Regions from separate parts of the Streptomyces sp. NBC_01257 genome, predicted to be linked through region 4. Evidence: riboswitches for the same ligand, from Rfam matches in the RefSeq annotation. Region 4 holds a riboswitch; each other region holds the start of a gene.
The links. Region 4 has a riboswitch for S-adenosylmethionine ahead of OG408_RS40245 (putative leader peptide). Riboswitches for the same ligand answer to the same signal wherever they lie in the genome.

Region 1 (7,658 bases), 150 kb from region 4:
GGTGGCCAGCGGGTCGCGGTACATCCGGACCTGGGCCCGGCCGCGGGCGATGGTGTGTTCGCCCGGGTCCGGGTCGATGTCCGGCAGCGGACCCTCCGGGTCGTACGCGGACAGGTCACGGTTCCAGACGAACTCCAGGTGCTTGATCGCGGTGGCGCCGCTGACCTGCTGCCGGCGTACCTCGCGGGCGTGCTCCTGCGCCTCGGCGTCCGTGTCGCCGAGGACGAAGGTGGCGGCGGGCAGGATCAGCAGCTGGTCGTGGGTGCGGCCGTGGCGGGCGAGGCGGCCCTTGACGTCCGCGTAGAACGCCTGCCCCTCCTTCAGGGCGCTGTACCGGCTGAAGATCGCGTCGGCGCCCGCCGCCGCGAACTCGCGGCCGTCCTCGGAGTCGCCGGCCTGGAAGATCACCGGGCGGCCCTGCGGGCTGCGGGGCACGTTGAACTGCCCCTCGATGTCGAAGTGCTGTCCCTTGTGCGCGAACGACCCGGCCCGCGCGTCCCGCAGGAACGTGCCGGTCCCCGGGTCGGCGGCGATCTCGTCGCCGCGCCAGGAGTCGAACAGCTCGTTGGCCGTGGCCAGGAACTCCCTGGCCCGGGAGTACCGCTCCTCCTGCGGGAGGAATCCGCCGCGCCGGAAGTTCTCGCCGGTGAACGCGTCCCAGGAGGTGACGACGTTCCACGCCGCGCGCCCGCCCGAGAGGTGGTCGAGGCTGGCGAACTGTCTGGCCACCTCGTAGGGCTCGTTGAACGTGGAGTTGATGGTGCCGGTGAGGCCGAGGCGATCGGTCACGGCGGCCAGGGCGGACAGCACGGTGAACGTGTCGGGGCGCCCGACCACGTCCAAGTCGTATATCTTTCCGCCCTGTTCGCGCAGTCGGAGCCCCTCCGCGAGGAACAGGAAGTCGAACTTGGCGCGTTCGGCGGTCCGTGCGAGATGCGCGAACGAGCTGAACTCGACGTGGCTGCCGGCCGCGGGGTCGCTCCACACGGTGGTGTTGTTGACGCCCGGGAAGTGGGCGGCGAGGTGGATCTGCTTGAGCGGCTTGCCGGTGCTGGTGCCGGCGCCGTTGCTGGTGCTCATGTCGGTGGTCCCTCCGGCTCAGACGGTGGCGTAGCGGTTGGCGGGGCGGGCGAGGCCGAGGAGCCCGCGCAGGGTGTCGGCCTCGTAGGCGCTCCGGAAGGCTCCGCGGCGCTGCAGTTCGGGCACCAGTCCCCGGGTGATGGCCCGGAGGTCGTGGCCGGTCCCGGCGGGGCGCAGCCGGAAGCCGGAGAGTCCGGCCTGCTGCCATTCCAGGAGGAGGTCCGCCAGTTGTGCGGGGGTGCCGGTGAACACCTTCGCGTCGCTGGTGTACGGCGCGCCGTCGAGTTCGTCGAGACGCTCCCGGCGGGCCGCCGCGGCCGCGGGATCGTCGTCGAGGAAGACGACGAGGTCACCGAAGATGTGCAGGGGTTCCGCGGCCCGCCCCGCCGCCGTCTGTCCGGCGCGGATCTCGTCGATGACGGTGCGGGCCTGACCGGTGTCGTGCGGGGTGATGTATCCGATGTCCGTCGAGCGCGCCACCAGTTGGAAGGGCACGCTCTGGTGGGCCAGGGCGCTGACGACCGGCTGGCCCTGCGGCGGCCGGGGGGTGATCGAGGGGCCCTTGACGCTGAAGTGGCGGCCCTCGAAGTCGATGTAGTGCAGCTTGTCGCGGTCGATGAACCGTCCAGTGGCGACGTCCCGGATCTCCGCGTCGTCCTCCCAGCTGTCCCAGAGCCGGCGTACCACCTCGACGTAGTCGCCGGCCTCCTCGAAGAGTTCGGCGGTCAGGTCCCGTACGGCAGGGGTGTCCCGGTCCTCGATGCGGAAGCGCGGGAACGTACGGCGTCCGAAGTGGGCCGCCTCGTGCTGCCGGGGCGTCACCTGGACGCGCAGACCGGCCCGGCCGCCGCTCACGTAGTCGAGGGTGGCGATCGCCTTGGAGATGTGGAACGGCTCGGTGTGCGTGGCGACGACGGTGGGGACGAGCCCGATGTGGCGGGTCAGCGGGGCCACCCGGGCGGCGATGAGCACCGCGTCGAGCCGGCCGCGCTCCTGGTCGGTGCGGCCGTCCGGCTCGGTGTACCGCGAGGACTGGAGCCCGAGGGCGTCCTCGATGGTCACGAAGTCGAGCAGGCCGCTTTCGGCCTCCTTGACGGTGTCGGTCCAGTACGCGGCGGTGAGCAGTTCCCCGGGCCGGGCCCCGGGCTCGCGCCAGGCGGCCGGGTGCCAGCCGGCACCGTTCAGGGCGACGGCGAGGTGCAGGGGGGATGCGGACAGGGGAGGGTGCGGCGATGACGATGCGGACACGAAAGGGTGCCTTCCTGATCGACCGTGGGTGATCGCCGGGCCTCGTCGGGAGGTTCGGCGTCGCGGGAACGGGTCAGGAACAACAGAGCGCGCCGGCCACGCGCTGGAGGTCTATGTGCTGCCGGGAGTACAGGTGGACACGGCGCCGGGGGGCGAGGACCTTGACGAGCGGACGCGTCACCGGTGGCATGACCGTCGCCTCCGCTCTTCCCGCTCGGCGGGCCCGGGGGCCTCGCGCTTGCGGAACCCGGTCGGGCCCCGCCCGGTCGTCACCCGGAGCACCCCGCCGCGCAGGAGGGTTGCCGGTCAGCGAGCCGGGGCTGTGCGCTGACACTCATGACCTGCCGGGAACGCTACGCGCGACGGCGGCGCCGCGCAATGCCCGGCAGATCATGGTCGTGTTCACACTGCCGTGAGCCTCAACAACGGGGCCCCGCCGTCTGTTCCGCCGTCGGACGACTGTTTTCCGCCTGCCTGCCCCAGCCCGCCGGCCGGCGGGGATCAGGCGCGTCCGGCCGCCTTCTGGCTCCTGCGGGACAGGGAGTCGACGACCACGGCCGCCAGCAGGACCGATCCGGTGATCATGAACTGCACGGCGTTGCTCACGCCCATGATGTTCATCCCGGACTGGATGGAACCGATCACCAGGGCACCGAGCAGCGCCGACCAGACGGAACCGCGCCCGCCGAACAGACTCGTACCGCCGATGACGGCCGCGGCGATGACGTTCATCAGCAGGTTGCCGCCGCCCGAAGTCTGGCTCGCCGACTGGATCTGCCCGGCGAGGAAGAGGCCCCCCACCCCGGCCATGGTTCCCGCGATCGAGAAGACGGACATCCGGACGAACGGGACGCTGATACCGGCCCGCCGCGCACCCTCGGAGTTGCCGCCGACCGCGAAGACCTTCCGCCCGTAGGTGGTGCGGCGCAGCACGAAGTCCAGCAGCACCAGCACGATCAGGAAGATCAGCAGAGCCAGCGGGAGTCCCTGGTACTGGTTGAGGATGTACGCGGTGACGAACGCGATCGCGGCGATGACGACCGTGCGCAGCACGATCTCCGCGACCGGCCGGGACGGCACTCCGGCCGCTCTGCGCCGCGCCGCGTCCAGGAGGGACGCCAGCAGGAAGAGCCCGACCCCGACGGCCGCGGCCACGTAGGCGGCGGCCGGGCTGTGGTAGATGGTCGAGTAGATCTCGGCGACGACGCTGTCACCGGGAATGTTGACCGTGCCGCTGGCGCCGAGCACCTGGAGCATCAGCCCGTTCCAGGCGAGGTTGCCCGCCAGGGTGACGACGAAGGCGGGGACCCCGACCTTGGCGAAGAAGAAGCCCTGGATGAGCCCGACGGCGGCGCCGCCCAGCACGGCGATGAGCAGCGCCAGCCACTCGTTCATTCCGTTGAGGACGTTCAGCACGGCGAAGATCGCGGCGCACAGGCCGCTGACGGAGCCGACGGAGAGGTCGATCTCACCGAGGAGCAGCACGAAGACGATCCCGACGGCGATCATGCCGGTGCCGACGATCTGCTGGCTGAGGTCGGAGAGGTTCTGCGCCGAGAGGAACGTGCTGTTGAGGCTGCCGAACACCGTCCAGATGATGATCACCGCGATGACGACGGGCAGCGAGCCGAGTTCCCCGCTGCGCATCTTGCGCCAGAACTCGTTGGCGTACCCCCGGATGCCCTCCTCACGGACGAGCAGCCGGGAGTCGACGGCGGGCATGGCATCGCGGGCCGGCTGCTGGCCGGCGTCGTCGGCGTCGCGTGACGGATCCCGGGTCATCGCTCCTCCTCCCGCTTACGGGCCTGGCGGCGGGTGACCGCGCTGTCCGAGGCACCCGTGATGGCGGAGATGATCTCCTCGGTGGTGGTGGAGCGCCGGTCGAAGAAGCCGTTGTTCCGGCCCAGGCGCATCACCGCGATCCGGTCCGCGACCGCCATGACGTCCACCATGTTGTGGCTGACGAGGATGGTCCCGAGGCCGCGGTCGCGGAGCCGTTCGACCAGGTCGAGGACCTCGGCCGTCTGCTCGACGCCGAGGGCCGCGGTCGGTTCGTCCAGGATGACGACCTTCGGGTCGCCGATCAGCGAACGGGCGATCGCCACCGTCTGGCGCTGTCCGCCGGAGAGGGAGGCGACGGGGATGCGGACGCTGGGGATGCGGATGGACAGCGTGTCGAGCAGTTCGCGCGAGCGCTGGTCCATGCGGACCTCGTCGAGCACGCCGAAGCGGCGCAGTTCGCGGCCGAGGAAGAGGTTGCCGACGACATCGAGGTTGTCGCACAGGGCCAGGTCCTGGTAGACGGTCGCGATGCCGAGGTTCTGGGCGTCGTGCGGGCGGCCGATCGCCACTCGGCGGCCCTGCCATTCGATGACGCCCTCGTCGGGCGGATTGACGCCCGCGATCGCCTTGACCGCTGTCGATTTCCCGGCCCCGTTGTCGCCGACGAGTGCGACGACCTCGCCGGGACTGACTTCCAGGTCGAAGCCCGACAGTGCCTGGACGGCGCCGAAGCGTTTGGAGATCCCCCGCAGAGTGAGCACAGGTGCTTGCGGCAAAGGAACCGCCTCCTGGGTTGCCCGTACACACGGGCGGACAGTCTCGGCCCCCGCCGGACGAGCCGCGTGTCGCGGCTCGTCCGGGTTCGTGCGCGGCCGTGCACGGTCATGAGGGCCGTGGGCCGGGCGCGGGAGCTACTGGAGGCCGGCCTTCTTGCAGGCATCGGCGTAGGCCGGAGTACAGATCTCCTTGACCGTGTACAGACCGTCCTTGACGACGGTGTCCTTGATGTTGTCCTTGTTGACCACGACCGGTGTCAGCAGCTTGGCCGGGACCTTCTCACCGCTGCCGCTCTTGACGGTGGTCGGCGTCAGGGACTTCGGAATGTCCTTGCCCTGGGCGAGGTCGACCGCCATCGCAGCCGCCGTGTCCGCCTCCGGCTTGTACGGCTTCTCGATGGTGATGGTCTGGGTGCCGGCCAGGATCCGCTGGATGGCGTCGAGCTGGGCGTCCTGGCCGGTCAGCGGCACGCTGATGCCTGCCGCCTTCAGGGCGGTGGCGATGCCGGCGGCCAGGCCGTCGTTGGCCGAGTACACACCGACGATCTTGTCCTTGCCGAGTGCGCTGATGGCACCCGCCATCTGCTGGTTGGCGTTGTTCGGGTCCCAGTTCGGGGTGTCGTACTCCTTGCCGATCTTCACCTTGCCGTCGAGGACGGAGTGGGCGCCGGCCTTGAACTCGGCGGCGTTCGGGTCGGTCGGCGAGCCGTTCTGCATGACGATCTCGCCGCTCTTGGCCTTGCTGCCCAGCGCGGCGAGGAGCGCCTTGCCCTGCAGCTCTCCCACCTTGTGGTTGTCGTACGAGACGTAGGCGTCGACGGGGCCCTGCGCGAGCCGGTCGTACGCCACGACCTTCACGCCCGCGTCCCGGGCCTTCTGCACGGAGGACTGGATCGACTTGGCGTCCACGGCGTCCAGGATGAGCACCTGGTCGCCCTTGGCGAGGGCGGTGTTCACCTGCTGCTGCTGGGTGGTCGCGCTCTCGGCGGCGTTGTAGTAGTCGATCTGGGCGCCCGGCGCCAGCTCCTTGATCTTGTCCTCGATGTACGGCCGGTCGAACTTCTCGTACCGCGTGGTCTTGCTCTCGGGCAGCAGCAGGCCGATCTTCACCTGGTCGGCCTGGCGGCCCGTCCCCGGCTGCGCCGCGCCGCTGGTCGCCACGGCGCCCAGCGACAGGGCCGCCGCTCCGGCCAGGGCGATCGCGCTCCGCAATGTACGGGTCATGGGAGGCTCCTTCTCGTACGGCGCCGTCCCTCCACCGGGAGAGCGCGGAAACGAAAATCCACAAATGGCCTACATATCGACATTAGCGGCAACCCCGGGACCGGCAAGCGGGTGACATCGCGCCGCGGAGGCCCTGCGGGCGCGGGGCCCGGAATCCGCGGGTCAGTCCGTGAGACCGGCGGCGAGGGTGGCACCCAGCTCCCAGCACGCCTCGATGTCGGCCTTGGCGGGCTCTCCCGTGACCGTCACGGCGTCGGCGGCGCGGCGCCACCCCAGGCCCGTGGTGATCGACTCGATGGCCCGCACGGCCCCGGTGACGTCGTTGCCGCCGTGCACGTAGTACCCGAAGGGACGGCCGCGCGTCGCGTCCAGGCAGGGGTAGTAGACCTGGTCGAAGAAGTGCTTGAGCGCACCGGAGACATAGCCCAGGTTGGCCGGGGTCCCGAGCAGGATGCCGTCGGCGGCCAGCACGTCGGACACGGTCGCGGCGAGCGCGGCGCGGCGCTCGACCCGGACGCCCTCGATCCCGTCCGTCGTCGCACCGGAGACGACGGCTTCGAACAGCGCCTGGCAGTTCGGCGAGGGTGTGTGATGCACGATCAGCAGAGTGGCCACACCCCGGAACCCTGCCGTGCCGGTGGCGTGGCCGCAAGCGAGGTCCGCCGTCCCGCGCTCCCGTGCCGGTCGATGAAGCGACTCGGGGATTCGGGCGACTCGGCCGTGAAGGGATGATGTGGGGCGATGACGTCGAGAGATGACGAGGTGGGCATGACATCCGGCACGGACGACCGGCGGGGCATCGGCATCCTCGCGGACGACCTCACCAGCGCGGGCGACGGCGCCGCACCCTTTCGCCGGACCGGCCACGGGGCGCGCATCATCCTCTCGGCTACGGGGACGGTGCCCCCGCAGGACCCTGGCGCGGCCACGACGCGTGGCCCCGGCGTGACCGCGGTCGACCTGGGAACCCGGCTGCTGGACGAGACCCCGGCCGCCACACGTACCGGACAGGCCGCCCGGCGCTTCGCCGGCTCGGCGCTCCTGCTCAAGACGGTGGACTCGACCCTGCGCGGCCATGTCGCGGCGGAGGTCCGGGCCGCGTGGGCCGGATCGGGACGCACCGCCGTCGTCATGGCTCCCGCGTTTCCCGCGGAGGGCCGGGTGACGGTCGGATCGGTGCAGTACGTGCGGGGCGTCCCGGTCCACGAGAGCGAGTTCGCCCGTGATCCGGTCCACCCCGTGCGGTGCTCGGACCTGGCGACGGTGTTCCCCGAGGCCGTGGTGCTCGGTCCGGAGCGGGCGGCCGAACTGCCCGGGCTGACCGGCGGGGGCGGCCTGATCGTCTGCTCCGCGGCGACGGACGGCGATCTCGACCGTCTCGTCGCCGCGGCCCCGCACCTCGACGACGTGCTGTGGGTCGGCTCCCCAGGGCTGGCGGCCGCCCTGGCCCGGCGCTGCGCACCCGCCGCCGGTCAGGCCGCTCCCGCCCCCGCACCGGCCCGCCGCCCGCTGGTCGTCGTCGGCAGCGCCAACCCGGCGACCCGGCGA
Region 2 (7,658 bases), 3.8 Mb from region 4:
AGCTGGCCGATCACCTGTCCGCACCCGGCGGAATGCGTGCCCTCCTGAAGGCGCTGGCGCCGGCCGGGGAAGCCACCGGCTACCACGCCCGGCCGTCGGAGACTTCCGGACTTGTCCGGTCCGCGACGCGATGGGCCCAGCTGCTGGAGGCCTGCGGACGCGCCTCCGAGGCGCGTGACGTGCGGCTGCGCCACGGGCTGCCGATGGCGTGACCGACCCGGCCCCCATGACGGGTGTGACAGAAGTGATCCGTGTGAGCTGTGGATGCCGAAGGAGAGCCTGATGTCAGGACCGCAGGACGACCAGGTCACCGCCGACGGGGGGAGCCCCGGCCCGGAGGAGGGGGCGCCGCCGCCAGTGGGCGACGACAGCGCCGAAGACATGCTCTTCCGGTCGGTGGACCGGTTCTACGAGGAGTACCTCGCCGAGGTCGTGCGGCGGCGCGTCGACGGCGTCCACCTTGCCTGGTGCGCGCAGTGGTGGACGCACCCCGAGGCGATCGCCCGGATCGCCGCCATGTGGCGGGCCTTCGAGTATCTGCGCCATGACGCGTCGCTCGGTATGTCCCACTGGTGGCTGCACCACGCCGATCCGCATCTGGCCGTGCTGATGGATCCGCGCACCGGGCCGTTCGTCCTCTGCGCGGGGCCGGGCGGGCACAGCGCGGACATCGGCCCGCTGCCGGGAGACCCGTCACCGCCCGAGATGTGGGACCACCCGGCCTTCTCGCTCGACGCGGACGAGGCGCGGAATCCGTCGTCCTGAACTGACCACCCCGGCCTACTCCCCCCGCAGCGCCTCTAGCTGGTCCAGGAACCACTGCTGCGGCGGCAGCGCCGTGCCCGCCGCGGCCAGCCGCTTGGTGCGGGCCGCCCGCTCGTCGTCCGCCATCGTCAGCGCCTCGTGCAGCGCGTCGGCGGTGGCGGACACGTCGTACGGGTTCACCGTGATCGCGTCGGTCCCCAGCTCCTCGTACGCCCCCGCCTCCCGCGACAGCACCAGCGCGCAGCCGTGGTCGGAGACGACCGGGACCTCCTTGGCGACCAGGTTCATCCCGTCCCGGATCGGGTTGACGAGCGCGACGTCCGCCAGCCGGTACGCGGCCAGCGAGCGGGCGAAGTCGTCCTTGACGTGCAGGACGACCGGCGTCCAGTCCGCCGTCCCGTAGGCCTCGTTGATGGTGTCGGCGACGCGCTGCACCTCGGCGGTGTACTCCCGGTAGACCGCCAGGTCCTGCCGCGAGGGGTAGGCGAACGCGATGTGGACGACGCGCCCGCGCCATTCGGGCCGCCCGTCCAGCAGGGCGCGGTAGGCGTGCAGACCGCGGACGATGTTCTTCGACAGTTCCGTGCGGTCCACCCGCACGATCGTCTTCCGGTCCGGGCCCACCTGCTCCCGCAGCGCCGCCATCCGCTCGTCGACGTCCGCCTCGTGGGCGCGGCGGCGCAGGAAGTCCGCGTCGGCGCCGAGCCCGTGCACCCCGATCCGGGTGTGGCCGGTGCCGCCGAGGATCTCCGTGCAGCAGCCGATGAAGGCGTCCGCCCAGCGCCGGGTGAGGAACGCGGCCCGGTCCGCGCCGAGGATGCCGTGCAGCAGCTGGGCGGCGATGTCGTCGGGCAGCATCCGGAAGTAGTCGACGGGCGCCCACGGGGTGTGCGAGAAGTGGCCGATGCGCAGGTCGGGGCGGAGCTCGCGGAGCATGCCGGGCACCAGCGCCAGGTGGTAGTCCTGCACCAGGACCGCCGCACCCTCGCCCGCCTCCTCGGCGAGCGCCTCGGCGAAGGCCCGGTTGTACGTCTCGAAGGACGCCCACTGGCGGCGGAACTCCGCGTCGAAGACGGGCTCGACGGGGGTCTGGTAGAGCAGGTGGTGGACGAACCAGAGCACCGAGTTGGCGATGCCGTTGTACGCGTCGGCGTGCACGTCCGCGTCGATGTCGAGCATCCGGACGCCCGGCTCGGCGACACCGCGCCGCACCGCCTCCCGGTCACCGTCCCCGAGGGCCGCGCACACCCACGTCTTGTCGTCCACGGCGCTCAGGCCGGAGACGAGCCCGCCACCGCCCCGTTTGGCGTCGAGCGAGCCGTCCTCGCGCAGGGTGTACGAGACCGGGCCGCGGTTGGACGCGACGAGGACCTGGGCAGCGGGCTGAGGGACGTGCTCGGAGACCATGTTGCGGAATCTAGCCCGATCACCAACCGCCCAAACGTGCGAAGTCCGGCCACGTCATGCCGCGCGGCGCGAAACGTACTCCTCGATCTCCCGCATCGGCGGCCGCTCCTCGGTGTCCACGGGATACGTGTGCGGGACGAAGCCGTGCTCGCCGCGCTCGAACTGGGTCAGCGCCGGGCGCACCAGGTGGCCCCGGGAGAGGCGCAGCTGGGCGGTGCGGTAGATGGCGGCCGCCATCCGGCCGAGCGCCTGGCCGTCCTGGTGGCGGTGCCTGCGGACACCGACGTCGACCTGGGCGAGCGCGTCCAGGCCCACGGTGTGCAGGGAGTCGACGAGCAGCCCCAGCTCCACCCCGTAACCGACCGGGAACGGCAGCCGCTCCAGCAGGGACCTGCGCACCGCGTACTCCCCGCCCAGCGGCTGGACGAAGCCGGCCAGCTGCGGCCAGTGCAGATTGAGCAGCGGGCGCGCCACCATCTCGGTGACCCGGCCGCCCTGCCCCGTGGTGTCGCCGAAGGGACGGTCGTACATCGCCTTGACGAACTGCACCGACGGGTCGGTCAGCAGCGGGCCGACGATGCCGGACACGAAGTCCGCCGAGAAGTCCTTCAGGTCCGCGTCGATGAAGCACACGATGTCGCCACCGGTCACCAGGAGTGACCGCCACAGCACCTCGCCCTTGCCGGGGACGGCGGGCATCCGCGGCAGGATCGCGTCCCGGTGGATGACCCGGGCCCCCGCCCGGCGGGCGACCTCGGCGGTCGCGTCCGTCGAGCCGGAGTCGATCACCACCAGCTCGTCGACCAGCCGGGTCTTCTCCATGAGCTCGCGCCGGATGGTCGCGACGATGTCGCCGACCGTCTCCGCCTCGTTCAGCGCGGGCAGCACGACGCTGACGCTCCCGGCGCGCGACCCGGCGTTCCGGAGGCTGTCCCTGGCGGCCAGAAGACGGTCCAGCGGACGGTCGGCGGCCGACCAGGAACGCCTGGTCAGCCAGCGTTCGACCTCTTCCAGCACGGTCGATACTCCCTGTATGTGATCCATCTCGCGGTACGGACGACTATCTCAACAGTCCGGTGCTTCGGTTACAGTCTTGAACAACGCAGATGGCCGTCGCATGCCGGGGTCCGTCCGCCGATAAACGCCTGGATCCATGGTCCAGTGCCACAGCGCTCATCCAGAGGGACTGAGGGAACGGCCCGTTGAAGTCCCGGCAACCCTCCTGCCGACCGCGAGGTTCGGTAGGGAAGGTGCCAATTCCGTCTCGTGGCGAAATGCGTCACGAGGAAGATGAGGAGAAAGGGCCTCGCCATCATGGCTGTTGAGACTGTTGCAGCACACACCGAATCTTCCGTGGACCTCGGTCCCGCCGCGGCGCTTTCCTGCCGCGAATGCGGAGAGCGATTCCCCCTCGGCCCCCTTTTCGCCTGCGCGTCCTGTTTCGGGCCGCTCGAAGTGGCGTACGACCTGCCGAGCGGCTCCCCGGACGAGCTGAAGAAGCGCATCGAGGCCGGACCCAACAACATCTGGCGCTACGCGCCGCTGCTGCCGGTCCCCGCCGATGTCGCGGACAAGCCCAACATCAACCCCGGCTTCACCAAGCTGGTCAAGGCCGACAACCTCGCCCGTGAGCTGGGCGTCACCGGCGGCCTGTACGTCAAGGACGACTCCGGCAACCCGACGCACTCCTTCAAGGACCGTGTCGTCGCGATCGCCGTCGAGGCCGCCCGCGCCTTCGGATTCACCACCCTCTCCTGCTCCTCCACCGGCAACCTGGCCGGCGCCGTGGGCGCCGCCGCCGCCCGCGCCGGCCTGCGGTCCTGCGTGTTCATCCCGCACGACCTGGAGCAGGGCAAGGTCGTCATGGCCGCGGTGTACGGCGGTGAGCTGGTCGGCATCGAGGGCAACTACGACGACGTCAACCGCTTCTGCTCCGAGCTCATCGGCGACCCGCTCGGCGAGGGCTGGGGCTTCGTCAACGTCAACCTGCGCCCGTACTACGGCGAGGGTTCCAAGACCCTGGCGTACGAGATCTGCGAGCAGCTCGGCTGGCGGCTGCCCGACCAGATCGTCATCCCGATCGCGTCCGGCTCGCAGCTCACGAAGATCGACAAGGGCCTTCAGGAGCTGATCAAGCTCGGCCTCGTCGAGGACAAGCCGTACAAGATCTTCGGCGCCCAGGCCGAGGGCTGCTCCCCGGTCTCCGCCGCCTTCAAGGCCGGTCACGACGTCGTGCGGCCGCAGAAGCCGAACACGATCGCCAAGTCCCTCGCCATCGGCAACCCGGCCGACGGCCCGTACGTCCTGGACATCGCCCGCCGCACCGGCGGTGCCGTCGAGGACGTCAACGACGAGCAGGTCGTCGACGCGATCAAGCTGCTGGCCCGCACCGAGGGCATCTTCGCCGAGACGGCGGGCGGCGTGACGGTCGGCGTGACGAAGAAGCTCATCGAGGCCGGTCTGCTGGACCCGACGCTCACCACCGTCGTCCTGAACACCGGCGACGGCCTGAAGACGCTGGACGCGGTGGCCGCCACCTCACAGGTGAGCGCCACGATCCGCCCGAGCCTGGACGCCTTCCGCGACGCGGGCCTCGCCGCCACCAGCTGAGAAGCTTCTGACCACCCGAGACTTCAGGAAGGGCACACCATGAGCGTCAAGGTCCGTATCCCCACCATCCTCCGCACCTACACCGGCGGCCAGGCCGAGGTCCCGGCCGAGGGCGCGACCCTCTCCCAGGTCATCGAGTCCCTGGAGAAGGACCACCCGGGCATCGCCGCCCGCGTCCTGGACGACCAGGGCAAGCTGCGCCGCTTCGTGAACGTGTACGTCAACGACGACGACGTGCGCTTCGAGGGCGGCCTGGACGCGGTCACCCCGGACGGCGCCGGCATCTCGATCATCCCGGCCGTCGCCGGCGGCTGCTGAGCCACCGCTCCACCCCGTCACCGGAATTGCCCCCTCTGCGACAGAAGCGGAGGGGGCAATTCTGCATGGTTGAGCGCGGTACAGTGTGGGAAGTCCCCTCCGCTGCCCGTGCCGCCCGCATATGAGAATGCGCCTGGCCACGACAAGAAGCAGCCAAAGTGCCTGAACTCCTTGTGCCATAAGTCGCCTTTGCCTGGCCCGACTTGCCCTGGAATCTCATGAGATCCTCATATTCGGGCGATCGATGCTGCCCAGAATTCTCGTCCGATTGACCTGTTGCAGAGGGCAGTTGGGCAGATACATTCGGCCGCGGTCGACGCGTTCCGGCGCACGCACCCTCTCCTGTCGGAGGGTGAGTTCTGACCCGGGCCCGCGAAGTGCGGTCCTGTGCAAGGGCCAGTAATAGGGGAGTTAGGCATGGCTCAGGGCACCGTCAAGTGGTTCAACGCGGAGAAGGGGTACGGCTTCATCGCGGTCGACGGTGGTGCGGATGTTTTCGTCCACTACAGCGCGATCCAGATGGACGGATACCGCACCCTCGAAGAGGGTCAGCGAGTTGAATTCGAGATCTCGCAGGGCCAGAAGGGGCCGCAGGCGGACATGGTCAAGCTCGCCGTCGGCTGAGCCCGGCGCCGGCCGCGACACAGTCGGCCAACGACACTACTCACGCACGGAGGGCCCGTACCCCTGGGGTACGGGCCCTCCGTGCGTCCTGTGCCGCCTTCTCCGTCTCTCTCCGCCGCGCTTCGCCCCTCTCCGCTGTCCACATCCCGAGGGGGACGCTTGCACTCAAGGGGGTCGAGTGCTAATCATTGGGCTTAGCACTCTCCGGGTGAGAGTGACAGAAACTTGGACCGGGCCGGTGAGGCCCGCAGGTCCGCCGGGGCAAGGAACCGGCGGACAGGCAGGCCGTCCGTCGCGGGCGCCACTCGGTCCGGAGAATCCACCCCTGTCCGGGAGGACCACTTCATATGGCCAAGATCATCGCGTTCGACGAGGAGGCCCGGCGCGGTCTCGAGCGCGGCATGAACCAGCTCGCCGACGCCGTCAAGGTCACCCTTGGCCCCAAGGGTCGCAACGTCGTCCTTGAGAAGAAGTGGGGCGCCCCCACGATCACCAACGATGGTGTTTCCATCGCCAAGGAGATCGAGCTGGAGGACCCGTACGAGAAGATCGGTGCGGAGCTGGTCAAGGAGGTCGCCAAGAAGACGGACGACGTCGCCGGCGACGGTACGACCACCGCCACCGTTCTCGCCCAGGCGCTCGTCCGCGAGGGCCTGCGCAACGTGGCCGCGGGTGCCAACCCGATGGCTCTCAAGCGGGGCATCGAGAAGGCCGTCGAGGCCGTCTCCGCCGCCCTCCTGGAGCAGGCCAAGGACGTGGAGACCAAGGAGCAGATCGCTTCGACCGCCTCCATCTCCGCCGCTGACACCCAGATCGGCGAGCTCATCGCCGAGGCCATGGACAAGGTCGGCAAGGAAGGCGTCATCACCGTCGAGGAGTCCCAGACCTTCGGTCTGGAGCTCGAGCTCACCGAGGGTATGCGCTTCGACAAGGGCTACATCTCGGCGTACTTCGCCACGGACATGGAGCGCATGGAGTCGTCCCTGGACGACCCGTACATCCTGATCGTGAACTCGAAGATCAGCAACGTGAAGGACCTCCTTCCGCTGCTGGAGAAGGTCATGCAGTCCGGCAAGCCGCTGCTGATCATCGCCGAGGACGTCGAGGGCGAGGCCCTGTCGACCCTGGTCGTCAACAAGATCCGTGGCACCTTCAAGTCCGTCGCCGTCAAGGCTCCGGGCTTCGGTGACCGCCGCAAGGCCATGCTCGGCGACATCGCCATCCTCACCGGTGGCACCGTCATCTCCGAGGAGGTCGGCCTCAAGCTGGAGAACGCCGGTCTCGACCTGCTCGGCCGCGCCCGCAAGGTCGTCATCACCAAGGACGAGACGACGATCGTCGACGGCGCCGGTGACAGCGACCAGGTCCAGGGTCGCGTCAACCAGATCCGTGCCGAGATCGAGAACTCCGACTCGGACTACGACCGCGAGAAGCTCCAGGAGCGCCTCGCGAAGCTGGCCGGCGGCGTGGCCGTCATCAAGGCCGGTGCCGCGACCGAGGTCGAGCTCAAGGAGCGCAAGCACCGCATCGAGGACGCGGTGCGCAACGCCAAGGCCGCCGTCGAGGAGGGCATCGTCGCCGGTGGTGGCGTGGCTCTGCTCCAGGCCTCGGCCGTCTTCGAGAAGCTGGAGCTCTCGGGTGACGAGGCGACCGGCGCCAACGCCGTCAAGCTGGCGCTGGAGGCCCCGCTCAAGCAGATCGCCGTCAACGGTGGTCTCGAGGGTGGCGTCGTCGTCGAGAAGGTGCGCAACCTGCCGATCGGTCACGGCCTCAACGCCGCGACCGGCGAGTACGTCGACATGATCGCCGAGGGCATTCTCGACCCGGCGAAGGTCACGCGCTCCGCCCTGCAGAACGCCGCGTCCATCGCCGCGCTCTTCCTCACCACCGAGGCCGTCATCGCCGACAAGCCGGAGAAGGCCGCTGCCGGCGGC
Region 3 (7,658 bases), 6.2 Mb from region 4:
GTGTCGCCTGGATCACGGTCTACTTCGTCGGCCTCGTCGGCGGTGGTAACGACCTCTGGGCGACGCACTTCCACCTGTCGCTGAACTCGATCTCCTGGTTCGTCCGGATCTTCTTCTTCGTGGGCCCGGTCCTCGCGTTCATCGTGACGAAGCGGATCTGCCTCGGCCTTCAGCGCCGCGACAAGGAGAAGGTGCTGCACGGACGCGAGTCCGGCCTCATCAAGCGCCTGCCGCACGGTGAGTTCGTCGAGGTCCACGAGCCGCTCTCGCCCGCGCAGCTGCACACGCTCACCGCGCACGAGCAGTACAAGCCGGTCGAGATCGGCCCGACGGTCGACGAGAACGGTGTCGAGCGCAAGGTGTCCCCGGTCGCCAGGGTGCGGGCCAAGCTCAGCAAGGGCTACTACGGCGAGAACAACCAGATCGCCAAGCCCACCGCCGAGGAGTACAAGGAGATCACCAGCGGCCACGGCCACCACTGATCACCTGAACTGATCGCCACAGCGGGAGCCCCGTCCATTCGATGGACGGGGCTCTTTGCTGCCCCTGGGGCTCGATAGGGTGGTCCCATCCCCTAATCGGCTGTGGACCCCCCAGGAGCGGACCATGAACGTTGTGACCCCGGTCGGCGGCGACAGCGTGGCGGCTCGTTCCTGGCCCGGCGTGCTGACCCCCCTGCTGCGTGGCGAGGACCTGACCGAGGACGACACCGCCTGGGCCATGGACCGCATCATGAGCGGCGAGGCCACCGACGTGCAGATCGCCGGATTCGCGGTGGCGCTGCGGGCCAAGGGCGAGACCGTCACGGAGGTCGCCGGCCTGGTCCGCGCGATGTACGAGCACGCCACCACCATCCATGTGCCCGGCCGTACCGTCGACATCGTGGGCACCGGCGGCGACATGGCCAAGACGGTCAACATCTCCACCATGTCGGCGATCGTCGTGGCGGGCACCGGGGCCAAGGTCGTCAAGCACGGCAACCGCGCCTCGTCGTCGGCCAGCGGCTCCTCCGACGTCCTGGGCAAGCTCGGCGTCAACCTGGAACTGCCCCCGCAGCGGGTCGTGGAGGTGGCCGAGGAAGCGGGCATCACCTTCTGCTTCGCGGTCAAGTTCCACCCCGCACTGCGGTACGCGGCGAAGGCCCGGGCGGAGCTCGGCGCGCCGACCACGTTCAACATCCTCGGCCCGCTCACCAACCCGGCCAAGGTGCGGTCGCAGGCGATCGGCGTCGCCGACCTGCGGATGGCGCCCATCGTCGCGGGCGTCCTCGCCGAGCGCGGCAACTCCGCCCTGGTCTTCCGCGGCGACGACGGCCTGGACGAGCTGACCACCACCGCGACCTCCCGGGTCTGGATCGCCCGGGACGGCGTGGTGCGCGAGGAGGCGTTCGACCCGCGCGACGTCGGTCTCGAGCTGGTGCCGGTGGACGCGCTGCGCGGCGCCGACGCCTCGTACAACGCCGATGTGGCCCGCCGGCTGCTCGCCGGTGAGACGGGGCCCGTACGGGACGCCGTCCTGCTCAACTCGGCGGCGGCCCTGGTCGCCCTGGATCCGGGGGAGGGCACGCTGGCCGAGCAGATCGCCGGCGGGATCGTGAAGGCCGCCGAGTCCATCGACTCGGGCGCGGCGGGCCGGGTGCTGGAGCGCTGGGTCGTGGCCAGCAACGTCTGAGGGCACGGAGTGTGAGGCAGGGCGCAGTCCAGATCATGGACTGCGCCTTGCGCGTTTGCGTACGTATGGCAAGATGCTGCGCAGGTCATGAGTGACAGCGACTACGGCCCCGGCCCGCTGTCCGGCAACCCTCCGTCCGTGGCGGGGTGCCCCGGGTGAAGACCAGGCCGTAGGCAGCGAGGTCTGCGGCAAGCGCGGACCCCTCGACATCGTGAGATGTCCACCCGTGGGGTCCTGGTCCTCAGGGAGCCTCTTGTGAGCAAGCGAATGCGATAGGGCTTTTCGGCCCTCCTCCGCACACCCTTCTTTCTTCCCTCCGTGCTGCCGCGTCGTCGCAGGCACGCGGATTTCGCCTGCCTGTTACGGGAGTTCGTCATGTCTGTCTTCACCGCTGCCGCCGACCAGTCCATTTGTTCCCCGCTGCCCGTTCTGGGCAAGGATGTGACGGTCCCGCTGGTCACCGGCGGTGAGGTCACCTACGCCGCACTCGACTACGCCGCCAGCGCCCCGGCCCTGCAGCGGGTGTGGGACGACGTCGCCGCCTACGCCCCGTACTACGGCAGCGTCCACCGCGGCGCCGGCTACCTCTCGCAGCTCTCCACGGACCTCTTCGAGTCCAGCCGCGTCACCGTCGCCGAGTTCCTCGGCTGCCGCCCCGACGACCAGGTGATCTTCACCCGGTCGACCACAGACTCGCTCAACCTGCTGGCCGCGGCCGTGCCGGCCGACTGCCAGGTCTTCGTGTACGAGACCGAGCACCACGCCTCGCTGCTGCCCTGGCGCGACGCCCGGGTGACCTACCTGAACGCCCCGCGCACCCCGGCCCAGGCCGTCGCCACGCTGGAGCGGGCGCTCGCCGACCGTGACCCGTACGGCCCCGCGCTGGTGTGCGTCACCGGCGCCTCCAACGTCACCGGTGAGCTGTGGCCGGTCAAGGAGCTCGCCGCCGCCGCGCACGCCCACGGCGCGCGGATCGTGCTCGACGCCGCCCAGCTCGCCCCGCACCACCCCGTCGACATCGCCGAGCTGGACGTCGACTGGGTCGCCTTCTCCGGCCACAAGCTGTACGCGCCGTTCGGCTCCGGCGTCCTCGCCGGCCGCTCCGACTGGCTGCGCACCGCCGAGCCCTACCTGGCCGGCGGCGGCGCCTCCCGCAAGGTAGCCCGGCGCACCGACGGCGGGGTGGACGTCGAGTGGCACACCACCGCCGCCCGCCACGAGGCCGGCTCGCCCAACGTCATCGGCGTCTACTCCATCGCCTCCGCCTGCAAGGCGCTCACCGAGGCCGGATTCGACAGCCTGGTCGCCCGCGAGCAGCACCTCGTCAGCACGGTCCGCGCCGGACTCGCCGAGGTCCCCGAGGTCAAGGTGCTCTCACTGTTCGGCGACGACGCCCCGCGGGTCGGCGTCATCTCCTTCGTGGTGGAGGGCTGGAACAGCTCGCACTTCGCCGCGGCGCTCTCCGCCGAGTACGGCATCGGGGTGCGCGACGGACTCTTCTGCGCCCACCCGCTGGTGCGCACCCTGCTCGGCAGCGACCCGCAGGACGTCGGCGAGTGCGGCGCGCCGGAGGCGGAGCCGGGCGAGCGGTCCCTCAACGCGATCCGCGTCAGCTTCGGCGCCGGTACCCCGGAGGAGCACATCGAGCGCTTCCTGCGCGCCGTCCGCGAGCTGGTCAGCGAGGGCGCCCAGTGGAAGTACCGCACCGAGGACGGCCGTTGCGTCCCGGACCGCGGCACCGCGCAGGTCTGAGGCGGACAGCACTTCGGCCGGGCACGGACAGCTGTCCGTGCCCGGCCGAAGTGCTGCCCTGCTAGCCGTCCAGGCCGATGGCGAACGCGGCTTCCAGGTCGTGCTGGGAGTACGTACGGAACGCGACGTGTGTGTCGGTCCCCTCGACACCGGGGATCTTGCTGATCCGGCCGGGGATGACGTCGGCGAGATCGTCGTGCTTGGAGACCCGGACCATGGCGATCAGGTCGTAGGTACCGGTGACCGAGAAGACCTCGCTGACGCTGTCCAGCGCGGCGATGGCCTCGGCGATCTCGGGAATCCGGTCCACGCTGGTTTTGATGAGCACGATCGCGGTGATCACGGCTGGCTTTCTCCCTCGGTGGCCGTGGCTGGGGACTTCACTCTAGAGCCTTGCGCCGGGAGCGTGCCGGGCTCGCGGGGTCCGGCACGCGCATCTGCGGCGTTGTCGTCAGTCGCCACTGCTCCGCAGTGCCTCCTGCGCCTTGCAGCTGCACGCACCGGACCCCGCTCCCTTATCCGGCCTGCTCCCGGCGCAAGGCTCCGGCCTCACGCCTGTAGCGCCCCCACGCATAGAGAAACCCGGTGGCGAAGCCGACCACGTGGGCGAGGTAGGCCACGCCCGGCCCGCTGCCCGCGCCCTCGGCCGCCAGCCACTGCAGGACGAACCAGAAGACCAGCACGATCCAGGCGGGGAAGCGCAGCGGCAGGAACAGCAGGAACGGGAACAGGCTGGTGACCCGGGCCCGGGGGAAGAGGTAGAGGAAGGCGCCCAGCACCGCCGAGATCGCCCCCGACGCGCCGACGAGGGTCTGGTCGGACGTGGCGTGCGCGGCCGCGTAGGCGAGCAGGGCGAGATAGCCGCAGCCGAGGTAGAAGAAGGCGAACTCGGTGTGGCCCATCCGTTCCTCGGCCATCGCCCCGAACACGTACAGGAACAGCATGTTGCCGAGCAGATGCAGCCAGCTGCCGTGCACGAACAGGGCGGTGAGCGGGGTGAGCACGGCGTGCCCCGACCCGTCCCACAGCTCGCTCGGGATCACGCCCCAGCGTTCGAAGTACCCGGCCTGCGCGGCGAGCAGGGCGTCCGCGCTGCCGTAGACCGGGTTGAACCCGGACAGCGGGCTGATCACGAAGACCACGCAGCACAGGGCGATGAGGGCGTACGTCACCGGCGGCCCGCCCGAGGTGGCCGCCCGCAGGATTCTGCCGGCCGCAGCCCGCCGATCGATCATGAACAGAGCATGACGCAAGCGGAGGGAACGGGACAGAGCGCCTCGCCGTGCCGGTGGGATGCGCCGAGGCCGTAGGGTTGCAGCAGGACATCCGCAGTTCGACGGCGCACCGCGAGATCATTGTCCGGCGGCTCACGGCTCGAGATAAGAGGACACAACGATGACGACGGTTCCCCAGCCGACCGACGGGACCCGCTGGCGCTGCACGCTCTGCGGAAACCTGACGCGGTTCGACGTGACGCGCTCGTCCAAGGTCGTCGAGTACGTGCACCTCGACCTGGCCGGTGAGTCCAGTGTCGAAGAACGCGAGGTCGTCAGTGAGACCATCGAGTCGGTGCGGTGTCGTTGGTGCAACGCGGTGGACCAGATCGAACTAGTCGACAGGCCGGGTGCCGACTCCTGACGGGGCCGTGCGGACATAAAACGAGGTGACGGATGGTGGAGCAGCCCGCTGGCGGCGCCGCGTCGGCCGATGCGGCCGACGATGCCGTGGAGGCGCTCGACCGCCCGCTGCCCGAAGGCGTGCGGCGGCGGGTCGTCGCGCTGGTCTCGGACGCGTTCGGCGGACTCACGGTCTCCGAACTCCCGGCTCAGCTCAGACAGTACGCCCGCTTCACCCCGACCCGGCGGGCGAAGTTCGCCGGCAACGCGATGGCGGCCGCGCTGGAGGGCGACGCGCCCTTCCGCCGGCGCATCGGTGAACGGCTGACGGAGTCCCAGCCGGAACTGGCCGCCGCGCTCGTGGCGGGCTCCCCGCCCGCCGCCGCCGACCCCGTCGACGTGGCCGCCGCGGCCTATGTGCTGCGCCCCGCCGGCTGGGTCAAGCTGGTCGCCGCCGCGGGCGAGGAGGCCGAACGGGTCCACGCCGAGCGCGCCGACGAGGAGAGCCGGCTCGAACTGGAGCGGCTGCGCGAGGAACTCGCCCAGGCGCGCGCCCAGACCAAGAGCGACACCGAACGGCTCCGCGGTGAGCTGGAGGCGGCCCGCAAGGAGGCCGATTCGCTCCAGCGCAAACTGCGCAGCGCGGCCAACGAGGTGAAGCGCGGCGAGGCGGCGCTGCGCCGCGGCAAGGCCGAGAGCGACGCCGTGCGGGCCGAGGCGGCCGCGCAGGTGTCCGCGGCGGAGAGCGAGACCCGGCGGCTGCGGGCGAGGCTCGGTGAGGCGGAGGCGTCCGTCGAGGCGGGCCGCAGGGCCGCCAGGGAGGGGCGCTCGGTCGAGGACATGCGGCTGCGGCTGCTGCTCGACACGGTCATCGAGGCGGCCGGCGGACTGCGGCGCGAACTGGCGCTGCCGCCCTCGTCGATGCGGCCCGCGGACAGCGTGGACGCGGTCGAGCCGGGGCGGATGTCGCCCAAGGACATTGCCGCGAGGGCTCTTTCGGAGACGGACCCGGCACTGCTCGACCAACTGCTCGCGCTGCCGCAGGCCCATCTGATCGTGGACGGCTACAACGTGACCAAGACCGGCTATCCGCAGATGCCGCTGGAGAAGCAGCGGCTGCGGCTGCTGGGCGGCCTTTCGGTGCTCGCGGCCCAGACGGGCGCCGAGATGACCTGTGTCTTCGACGGGGCCGAACTGGCGGCGCCGGTGCTGCTCGCACCGCCGCGCGGCGTGCGGGTGCTGTTCAGCAAGCCGGGTGTCACGGCCGACGAGGTCATCAGGCAACTGGCCCGTGCCGAACCGTCCGGACGGCCCGTCGTGGTGGTCTCCACCGACCGCGAGGTGGCCGACGGAGTGGCGAAGGCGGGGGCCAGGCCCGTTGCGTCCGTCTTGCTCCTGAAGCGGCTTTCGCGCGTCTAGTCCGGCTTGTCATGACGTTCCGGATATCACGGAACGGACCGTCAAGTCACCGCTACACCCTGTGTGATGTGAGTAAAGAAGTACCTCGTGTGACGAGATTTTTCCCGCGAGGATTTGAACTGATCACAAGACGGTCACTAAGGTCGGGCCTCGAACCTTCGAACGGTTGATCACCCATCCGGGGTGGCAGCGAAGGAACCGCCGAGTCCGTGACGTGCACGGAGCCGGGGACTCACCTCCCCCACTTCCCGGTAGGCGGCTCGAGGAAGAAGGAGCTCGCCTTCGTGGCGTCCCACCGTCGTCCCAAGCAGCCGAGCCGCACCCGCGTGACCGTGCTCACCGCAACTGCCGCCGCAGCCGTGGCCCTGACCTCCCAGGCCGCCCACGCCGACCCCAAGCCGACCAAGAGCGAGGTCAAGGCGAAGGTCGACAAGCTCTACCACGAGGCGGAGGAGGCCACCGAGCAGTACAGCGGGGCCAAGGAGAAGCAGGAGAAGCTCGAGAAGCAGATCGACGCGCTGCAGGACAAGGTCGCCCGCGGTCAGCAGGATCTCAACTCGCTCCGTTCCGGCCTCGGTTCCCTCGCCGCCGCGCAGTACCGCTCCGGAGGCATCGACCCCTCCGTGCAGCTCTTCCTCGCGTCGGACCCGGACAGCTTCCTCGAGCAGGCCTCCGCGCTCGACCAGTTGACCGCCAAGCAGGCCGAGTCGCTGTCGAAGATCCAGGAGAAGCAGCGGTCCCTCGCGCAGGAGCGCAAGGAGGCGCAGGACAAGCTGAGCGACCTCGCGGATGTCCGCAAGACGCTCGGCGAGAAGAAGAAGAAGCAGCAGGCCAAGCTCGCCGAGGCGCAGAAGGTGCTCAACACCCTCACCGCCGCCGAGCGCGCCAAGATGCGCCAGGACGACCTCCGCGCCAGCCGCGCCGCCGGTGACCGGGTCGACCTCGGCAACGAGGCCCCCGCGTCCGGTCTGGGCGGGGCCGCCCTCCAGGCCGCCAGCACCCGGGTCGGCATGCCGTACGTCTCCGGCGCCACGGGCCCCGGCTCCTTCGACTGCTCGGGTCTGACCCAGTGGGCCTACGCCCAGGCCGGTGCCCAGATCACCCGCACCACGTACACCCAGATCAACCAGGGCACCCAGATCGCCCGCAGCCAGCTCAAGCCGGGCGACCTGGTCTTCTTCAGCAACACCTCGCACGTGG
Region 4 (7,658 bases):
TCAAGGCGAAGGCCGCCGGCCTGCCGCTTTACCAACTGCTCGGCGGCGCGAGCCGGGACCGGATCGGCACCTACGGCCACGCCAACGGCCGCGACATCCCCGAACTCCTCGACTCCGTACGGGCCAGGCTGGCCGAGGGCTACCCCGCCGTCCGCATCCAGACGGGCATCCCCGGACTGAAGGCCGTCTACGGGGTCTACAACCAGGACGACGCCGGGGACACGGTCGCCCACCAGCAGGCCCGGCCCCTGGTCGAGGACTGGGACACGGACGCGTACCTGCGCCACACCCCGGCCGTCTTCGACGCGGTGCGTGCCGAGTTCGGCGCCGGGCTGCCGCTGCTCCACGACGCCCACCACCGGCTCACCCCGGTCCAGGCGGCCCGGCTCGGCAAGGACCTGGAGCCGTACCGCCCGTTCTGGCTGGAGGACTGCACACCCGCCGAGAACCAGGAGGCGCTGCGCCTGGTCCGCCGGCACACCACGACGCCCCTGGCCGTCGGCGAGGTGTTCAACACGGTGTACGACTACCAGACGCTGATCACCGAGCAGCTGATCGACTACGCGCGTTCCGCGGTCACCCACTTCGGCGGGGTCACACCCCTGCGCAAGCTCTTCGACTTCGCCGCCCAGTACCAGGTGAAGAGCGCCGTCCACGGCCCGGAGGACATCTCGCCGGTCGGCATGGCCGCCGCAGTCCACCTCGACCTCGCCGTCCACAACTTCGGTATCCAGGAGTACTCCGGCCACAACTCCCGTACCGAGGAGATGTTCCGGCACGCCTACACCTTCACCGACGGATACCTGCACCCGGGCGAGGCGCCGGGCATCGGGGTGGAACTGGACGAGGAGATGGCGGCCGCGCACCCGTACGAGCAGGCCTACCTCCCGGTCAACCGGCTCCGGGACGGCAGCGTCCACGACTGGTGAGCCGCGGCGCGCCGCCGCCCCGTAGGGGGTCACGTCCTACCGGCGCCCGGGGGCCGCACATCCGCGGGCCCCGGCGCCGGGCCCCGTCAGGGGTGGGCCGGCTGGAGGCCCGCGTACACCCCTTCCCGGCCCAGCAGTTCCTCGTGCGTCCCCACCTCGGCTATCCGGCCGCCCTCCATCGCCACGATGCGGTCGGCCCCCTGGATCGTGGACAGGCGGTGCGCGACGACGAAGACCGTCCGGCCGTGCACGAGCCGGGAGAGAGCCTCCTGGACCAGGGCCTCGGAGCGGTTGTCCAGCGCGGAGGTGGCCTCGTCGAGTACCAGCACCCTGGGGTCTCGGATCAGCGCGCGGGCGATGGCGAGCCGCTGCTTCTGCCCGCCCGAGAGGCGGGCCCCGCGTTCGCCGACGACCGTGTCCAGACCGAGCGGCAGACCGCGCACGAACTCCAGCGCGTTGGCGTCCGTCAGGGCGCGCATCAGCGTGGCGTCGTCGGTGTCCCCCATTCCGTACGTCACGTTGTCGCGGATGCTGCCCTCGAACAGGATCGACTCCTGCGGCACCACGGACAGGAACCGCCGGTAGCTGCGCAGGTCGAGCCCGGCCATGTCCGTGCCGTCGAGCATGATGCGGCCCGACGTCGGACGGATGAAGCCGATGAGGAGGTTGAGGACGGTCGACTTGCCGGCGCCCGACGCACCGACCAGCGCGATGGTCTCGCCCGGCCGTGCGGAGAGGGTGAATCCGTCGACGGCGGGAGCGGAGTCGTCGTAGGCGAAGCCGACGTCCTCGAAGTCGATGCGGCCGGTGACCCGCTCCACCTGGGCCTTGCCCGCGTTGCGCTCCAGGTCGGGGGCCTGGAGCACCTCGCCCGCCGAACGCACCGACTCCAGCCCCTTGGTGAGGACCGGGGCCAGACCCAGCAGCGTGGTCACGGACCCGGTCAGGACGGTGAAGAAGGCGCTGAGCATCACCACGTCGCCCGGCGTGATGGGCATCCAGCCGTGGTACGCGACCAGCGCGGACCCCGTCAGGCACAGCACTCCGAGCGTGTTGAGGATGACCCAGGCCAGCGATCCGAAGCGGCCGTTGATCACGTCCAGGCGCAGGCCGGCCGCGAAGACCTGGCGCAGCGAGCCGTCGACGCGGCCGAGGGCGGTGCGCTCCAGCCCGTGAGCGCGGGTGATCGGGATGAGCGTGGTCATCTCGCCGACGCGGGAGGAGAGTTGCTCGACCTCGCGGCGGAAGGACTCGTTGTGGCTGCGCAGCCGGGCGCGCAGCTTCATCACGAGGAATCCGGCGGCGGGCACGACGATCAGGAAGACCGGCAGGAACGCGGGCACGCGCACCCCGATGACGACGAGCCCGCCGACCAGGGTGACGACGGCGCCGAGCCCCATGTCGGCGCTCTGCTGCATCATCTGCTCCACCGACTCCACGTCGCGGACCACCTTGGCCTGCAGGACGCTCGAACTGACGCGTGCGTGATAGCCGATGGACAACTGCTGCATCCGGCGGCAGAGCGCCGAGCGCAGGGTCGTGCCCATGCGGCGGATGCTGCCGCCGAGGCAGCGTACGTACCACTGGTGGAGCGGGTAGTTGATCACGAGGATGAACAGCAGGACGCCGGTGGACTTCCACAGCCCGGACTCCGGGCCGTGCTGGACGACCACGTCCAGGACCGTGGCGGTGATGAGGGGAAGCAGCCAGATCGGGCTGTGCTTCACGACGAAGATGACGACCGCGAGGGCCAGCCGTCCGCGGTCGGGCCTGAAGAGGTGGCCGAGGGTGCGGACCGGGTTCTCGCCGCGGTAGCGATGGTCGAGGTGGTCGAAGGGCGCCAGGGATTCGGCGGAGGGTTGGGCAACCGCTTTCTGCATGAGTCCATCCCACCCCGCTCCCGCCGTCCGGGGCAAGCCGGTTCCACGGACGGGACAGGGGGCGGGGGAGGCGAGACTTCGGGGCCCGAAGTGCCTCAGTGGACGCGGAGTTCGTCCGGCTGCGGCGCCGGTGCCGGAACCTCGGGGCGGGGGCGGCCCGCCGAGGCGATGACCGCCGTGACCAGGCCGGCCAGCAGGCCCCAGAACGCGGAACCGATCCCCAGCAGGGTCACCCCGGAGGCGGTGGCGAGGAAGGTCACCACGGCCGCCTCCCGTGACGCCTTGTCGGCCAGCGCCGCCGTCAGCGAGGCCTCGATGGTGGCGAGCAGCCCGATCCCGGCGATCGCCAGGACGAGTTCCTGCGGCATCGCGGTGAGCAGGGAGGCGACCGTCGCGCCGAGCAGCCCGACGCAGAGGTAGAAGACACCCGCCCACACCGCGGCCAGGAAGCGCCGGTCGCGTTCGGGGTGGGCCTCCTCGCCGGTGCAGATGGCGGCGGTGATCGCGGCGAGGTTGAGACCGAAGGCACCGAAGGGGGCGAGCAGGGCGTTGGCCGCCCCGGTCCACGTCATCAGCGGCGACACCGGTACGTCGTAGCCGGCGCCGCGGAGCACGGCGACACCCGGCAGGTTCTGGGAGGCCATCGTCACGACGAACAGGGGCGCGCCGACGCTGACGAGGACCTTCCAGTCGAACTCCGGGGCGGTGAACACCGGGGTGGCCAGGGCGAGCCGGACCTTGCCCAGCTGCCACCCGCCGGTGAACACGGTGGCGACGACGCCCACGGCGAGCGCCAGCAGCACCGCGTACCGGGGGAGCAGACGCCGGCTCAGCAGGTAGAGCACGAACATGGGGAACGCCACGGCGAAACTGTCGTGCATGGTGCTGAACAGGCCCGTGCCGAAACGCAACAGCACTCCGGCGAGCAGGGCGGCCGCCAGCGGCACCGGAATCCGGCCCATGAGCCGGCTGAACCACCCGGTCACCCCGCTGACGAGGATGAGCAGACCCGAGAAGACGAAGGCGCCCACCGCCTGCGCCATCGACACCCCGCTCAGACCCGTCGTCAGCAGCGCCGCTCCGGGCGTCGACCACGCGGTCACGACGGGGGCCCGGTAGCGCAGCGACAGACCGATACAGGTGCAGGCCAGGCCGACACCGAGCGCGAGCATCCAGGAGGAGATCTCGCGCGAGTCCGCCCCGGCGGCCCTCGCCGCCGTGAAGACCAGGGCCGCGGAACTCGTCACCCCGACCATGACGGCGATCAGTCCGGCGGCCACGGCCGAGGGCGGTGCCGCCGCGCGTATGCGGGTGATCGCGAGCATGAGTGAGCCACTTCCCTGTGCCGAGCGGTTCGGGGCAGCGCCGACGGCCGGAGCGGGCCCGGGACGCGCCATCGTTCCGTATACGGAACGTTCTGTTTGTGGAACACTAGAGAGAAGGGCCGATGCCCGTCAACCAGGACAGCGGAGCGGGTGCACGCGGATGGGACTGAACGAGGACGTGGGGCGCAGGCTGCGCGCGCTGCGGCGCGAGCGGCAGCTGTCACTCTCCGAGCTGTCCCGGCGTTCCCGCGTGGGCAAGGGCACGCTCTCGGAGCTGGAGAGCGGGACGCGCAATCCGACCCTGGAGACGCTGTACGCGCTCGCCACCGCGCTCGGCCTGCCGCTGAGCGCCGTGCTGAGTGACCCGCTGCCCGCCGGCGGCCCCGGCCCGGCGCTCCCCGGCGTCTCGGGAAGCGCCGTCACCGCCGTCCTGCTCGAACGGTACGAGGCCGGGTTCGCGGTCACCGACGTGTTCCGGATCAGCATCCGGGCGGGCGCCGTCCAGGAGTCGCAGGGCCACGTCCCGGGCACGCGGGAGAGCCTGATGGTGCTGTCCGGCACTGCCGTCGTCGGCCCGCCCGACGACACCCGCACGGCCGGCCCCGGCGCCAGTGCCGAGTGGCGGGCCGATGTGCCCCACGTCTACGGCGCGCCCGACGGCGAGGTGCAGGGCGTCCTCTTCGTCCGCTACCCCCCGGCGGGCGAGCCCGGCCCCGGCTCCGGTGGAGGAGCCGAGACCGGCTGAGCGCCGCCCTCACGCCGCCTCGGCCACCACGCCGTTCGCGTAGGGGAAGGCCGGGCGGTCGCCGAGCCGTCCGACGAATTCCTGGAGGCGGGGGTACCCGCACAGGAAACCGGCCGTGCCGGGCTGCACGAGCGTCACCCACAGGTCCACATCGGCCGCCGTCAGCTGAGGGCCGCACACGTAGGGGTGCAGGGAGAGACGGTGCTCCATCACATCGAGCGCGGCCGAACGCTCCGAGGGCTCCGCCGCATCCGTGACCCCGAGCTCCAGCAGCTCACGGATGCCGTCGATGTCGGCGGCGAGCTCCGGCGGGTGCAGCGGGGAGGGGCAGGCCTCGTCGTGGCCGGACAGCAGCCCCGCGAGGTCGCGCAGGATGTCGGGCGTGTGGTTGCTGACGATGCGTCCGCTCCAGCGGTCGCACAGCGCGGGAGCGGTCAGCGGCCCGTTGTAGTGGTGCACCGTGGCCTCGTACGCACCGCGCAGCGCCGCGAAGCCCTCGGGTGTGCCGGCCGGGTGGGTCAGGAGCGTGGTGGCGACGGAGTCCTTGAGCCCGAGCAGGCCGAGGGTGATCGAGATGCGCAGCGAGCGGGGACAACTCACCGACAGGAACAGCTCGTAGCGGTGCGGTGCCGGATAGAAGCCGCCGGCCAGACCGACGCCGATCCGGCTGTGGATGGGCGCGGACCGTACGGCCGACGCGAGGAGCAGACCTGACGGACGTGACGCCGGTGCGGATGAAGCGGGGCCGAACGTACACGCGTTGCCTGTGCCACAACCGCGCGATGCTGTCTCGGGCATGACTCTCCCTGTGGGATCCCTGGGGGAACGACGAAGCCACCGCTGCCTCGTGGGCACCGGCGGCCGGATGCGGAACGACTGAGCCTGCATACCGGTCCGTCCGGAGGAACGCGCAAGGGGCCGGTTCGACAGCCCGGTACGCGTCCGTCCGCCGACGGACCCTAGTAAGCGCTGGAGACGCGCAACAGATCGATGTGCAAGCGCCTTGTCAAGCCGATCCTGGGCATTCCCACCGGTCCTGCCGTCGGGGCTCGCGAGACGCGAGACCGCGCTTGCCCCGTCGCACCGACGGGACCCGGTCGTCACCCGGGGCACCCCATCGCGGTGGAAGGGTTGCCTGTCAGCGGGCCGGGGCCGATGACCGCACGAGCGGGAGATCCCGTCCGGGCGGCGCTGACAATCGTGACCGTCCCCGCCAGTCTCGGTGCGCCCGGTGACGTCGTCAAGGAGGTGGTCCGAGCCGTCTCGCCTGGTGGTCACCGGCGTTGACATCCATTTCGGAACGGCCCTAACCTCCGGCCCAGAGCAGCACGGTCACGAGTGCCGGTGAAAAGCCCTGGCTCGCCGGCCGGCAACCCTCGCACGCGGTGGGGTGCCCCAGGTGAGGACCGGACCGGATGACGTTCGGTAAGCGTGAGGCCCCGCGGGGCGGAATGGTGACGGTGAGCGAGATGTACGCAGCTGACGGGACGGCCGCACGACGGCCCCGCGGCTGCGTCCTGCTGTGTGCGGACCGCACCGTCGACCTCCTGCGTGTCAACAGCGCGCTGTGTACGGCCGCTTCCCGCCCTCTCTGTCAGGGCTGACGGCTCTCCGATTCCCTGACACCCACCGCTGCCGCGGTGTGCCCTCTCCCCGCCCGGCCCCCTCCCGCGCTGTGTGCCGCGTTCCGCCGATCCGTTCCGACGGACACGGCGGCGTGCCGCCCGCCGCGGTCCGGGGTGTCCGCATCCGCTGGAGCCCTCCATGAGTGAATCCTCCGGCGTCGCTGTGCCCAAGGGATCAGCGCCGCCCACCGGGACGATGCCGCGCCCCGATCCGGCCGCCGGGACGGACAGCCGCCCGGCCCCGCCGAAACCCCTGGCGGCGCAACGGGTCGTCCCCCTCCGCCGTCCCTTCCGCTGGATCATCACGGCGGTCGTCCTCGTGCTGGTCGCCCAGATCACCCACGGCCTGGTGACCAACCCCTTCTACCAGTGGGACCGGTTCCAGTACTGGTTCCTGCGCCCCACCATCCTCGACGGTCTGGTCGTCACCCTCGAAGTCGCCGTGTACAGCGCGGTGCTGGGGCTGCTCGGCGGCGTGCTGCTGGCTCTGGCGCGGCTCTCCCCGAACCCCGTGCTGCGCACCGTGAGCTGGCTCTACACCTGGCTGTTCCGCTCGGTGCCGCTGATCGTGGTCCTGCTGTTCCTCTACAACTTCAGCGCGCTCTACCGGACGTTGAGCATCGGAGTGCCGTTCGGTCCGGCCTTCTTCACCTTCGACGAGTCGCGCCTCGCCACCGACATGGCCGTCGCCGTCGTCGGCCTGAGCCTCAACGAGGCGGCCTACGCCTCCGAGGTGGTGCGCGGCGGCATCCTCTCCGTCGACCAGGGCCAGCACGAGGCGGCCTCCGCGCTGGGCCTCCCGAAGCGGTACCAGTTCGCCAGGATCGTCTTCCCGCAGGCGCTGCGCTCCATCACACCGAACTACGTCAACCAGCTGATCGGCCTGATCAAGGGCACCTCGCTGGTCTTCTACGTCTCGCTGCTCGACCTGTTCGGTTCGGTGCAGAGCATGGGCAGCACCTACCCCGGCGACATCGTGCCGCTGCTGCTGGTCGCCACCTTCTGGTACCTGATCCTCACCAGCGCCGTGTCCGTCGTCCAGTTCTACGTCGAGCGGCACTACTCGCGGGGCGCCCTGCGCACCCTGCCGCCGACCCCGTTGCAGAAGGTACGGAACGGTCTGGACGGTCTGCGGGCCCGGGCCCGGAGGGAGA

Region 1: it holds a riboswitch for S-adenosylmethionine, as region 4 does, so the genes downstream of both, OG408_RS37640 (putative leader peptide) here and OG408_RS40245 (putative leader peptide) in region 4, are expected to answer to the same signal.
Region 2: it holds a riboswitch for S-adenosylmethionine, as region 4 does, so the genes downstream of both, thrC (threonine synthase) here and OG408_RS40245 (putative leader peptide) in region 4, are expected to answer to the same signal.
Region 3: it holds a riboswitch for S-adenosylmethionine, as region 4 does, so the genes downstream of both, OG408_RS11105 (aminotransferase class V-fold PLP-dependent enzyme) here and OG408_RS40245 (putative leader peptide) in region 4, are expected to answer to the same signal.

Annotation. Positions count from the first base shown of each region.
Region 1 is NZ_CP108472.1:8,641,524-8,649,181, reverse strand. Features, by position in the region: gene OG408_RS37650 (NtaA/DmoA family FMN-dependent monooxygenase) at 1-1,080, opposite strand, end outside; gene OG408_RS37645 (LLM class flavin-dependent oxidoreductase) at 1,099-2,328, opposite strand; gene OG408_RS37640 (putative leader peptide) at 2,402-2,518, opposite strand; SAM riboswitch class IV at 2,558-2,670, opposite strand; gene OG408_RS37635 (sugar ABC transporter permease) at 2,830-4,110, opposite strand; gene OG408_RS37630 (ATP-binding cassette domain-containing protein) at 4,107-4,886, opposite strand; gene OG408_RS37625 (sugar ABC transporter substrate-binding protein) at 5,022-6,110, opposite strand; gene OG408_RS37620 (flavodoxin family protein) at 6,273-6,725, opposite strand; gene OG408_RS37615 (four-carbon acid sugar kinase family protein) at 6,852-7,658, shown strand, end outside.
Region 2 is NZ_CP108472.1:5,031,785-5,039,442, forward strand. Features, by position in the region: gene OG408_RS21755 (trypsin-like peptidase domain-containing protein) at 1-212, shown strand, start outside; gene OG408_RS21760 (DUF4913 domain-containing protein) at 283-765, shown strand; gene OG408_RS21765 (alpha,alpha-trehalose-phosphate synthase (UDP-forming)) at 781-2,172, opposite strand; gene OG408_RS21770 (glucosyl-3-phosphoglycerate synthase) at 2,227-3,189, opposite strand; SAM riboswitch class I at 3,343-3,469, shown strand; gene thrC (threonine synthase) at 3,487-4,782, shown strand; gene OG408_RS21780 (MoaD/ThiS family protein) at 4,822-5,100, shown strand; gene OG408_RS21785 (cold-shock protein) at 5,518-5,724, shown strand; gene groL (chaperonin GroEL) at 6,072-7,658, shown strand, end outside.
Region 3 is NZ_CP108472.1:2,629,563-2,637,220, reverse strand. Features, by position in the region: gene qcrB (cytochrome bc1 complex cytochrome b subunit) at 1-482, shown strand, start outside; gene trpD (anthranilate phosphoribosyltransferase) at 607-1,671, shown strand; SAM riboswitch class IV at 1,755-1,872, shown strand; gene OG408_RS11105 (aminotransferase class V-fold PLP-dependent enzyme) at 2,047-3,423, shown strand; gene OG408_RS11100 (Lrp/AsnC family transcriptional regulator) at 3,485-3,766, opposite strand; gene OG408_RS11095 (rhomboid family intramembrane serine protease) at 3,939-4,658, opposite strand; gene OG408_RS11090 (hypothetical protein) at 4,819-5,061, shown strand; gene OG408_RS11085 (NYN domain-containing protein) at 5,097-6,458, shown strand; gene OG408_RS11080 (C40 family peptidase) at 6,743-7,658, shown strand, end outside.
Region 4 is NZ_CP108472.1:8,791,402-8,799,059, forward strand. Features, by position in the region: gene manD (D-mannonate dehydratase ManD) at 1-929, shown strand, start outside; gene OG408_RS38230 (ABC transporter ATP-binding protein) at 1,016-2,809, opposite strand; gene OG408_RS38235 (benzoate/H(+) symporter BenE family transporter) at 2,905-4,134, opposite strand; gene OG408_RS38240 (helix-turn-helix domain-containing protein) at 4,295-4,879, shown strand; gene OG408_RS38245 (hypothetical protein) at 4,889-5,677, opposite strand; gene OG408_RS40245 (putative leader peptide) at 5,839-5,904, opposite strand; SAM riboswitch class IV at 5,941-6,085, opposite strand; SAM riboswitch class IV at 6,210-6,317, shown strand; gene OG408_RS38250 (amino acid ABC transporter permease) at 6,644-7,658, shown strand, end outside.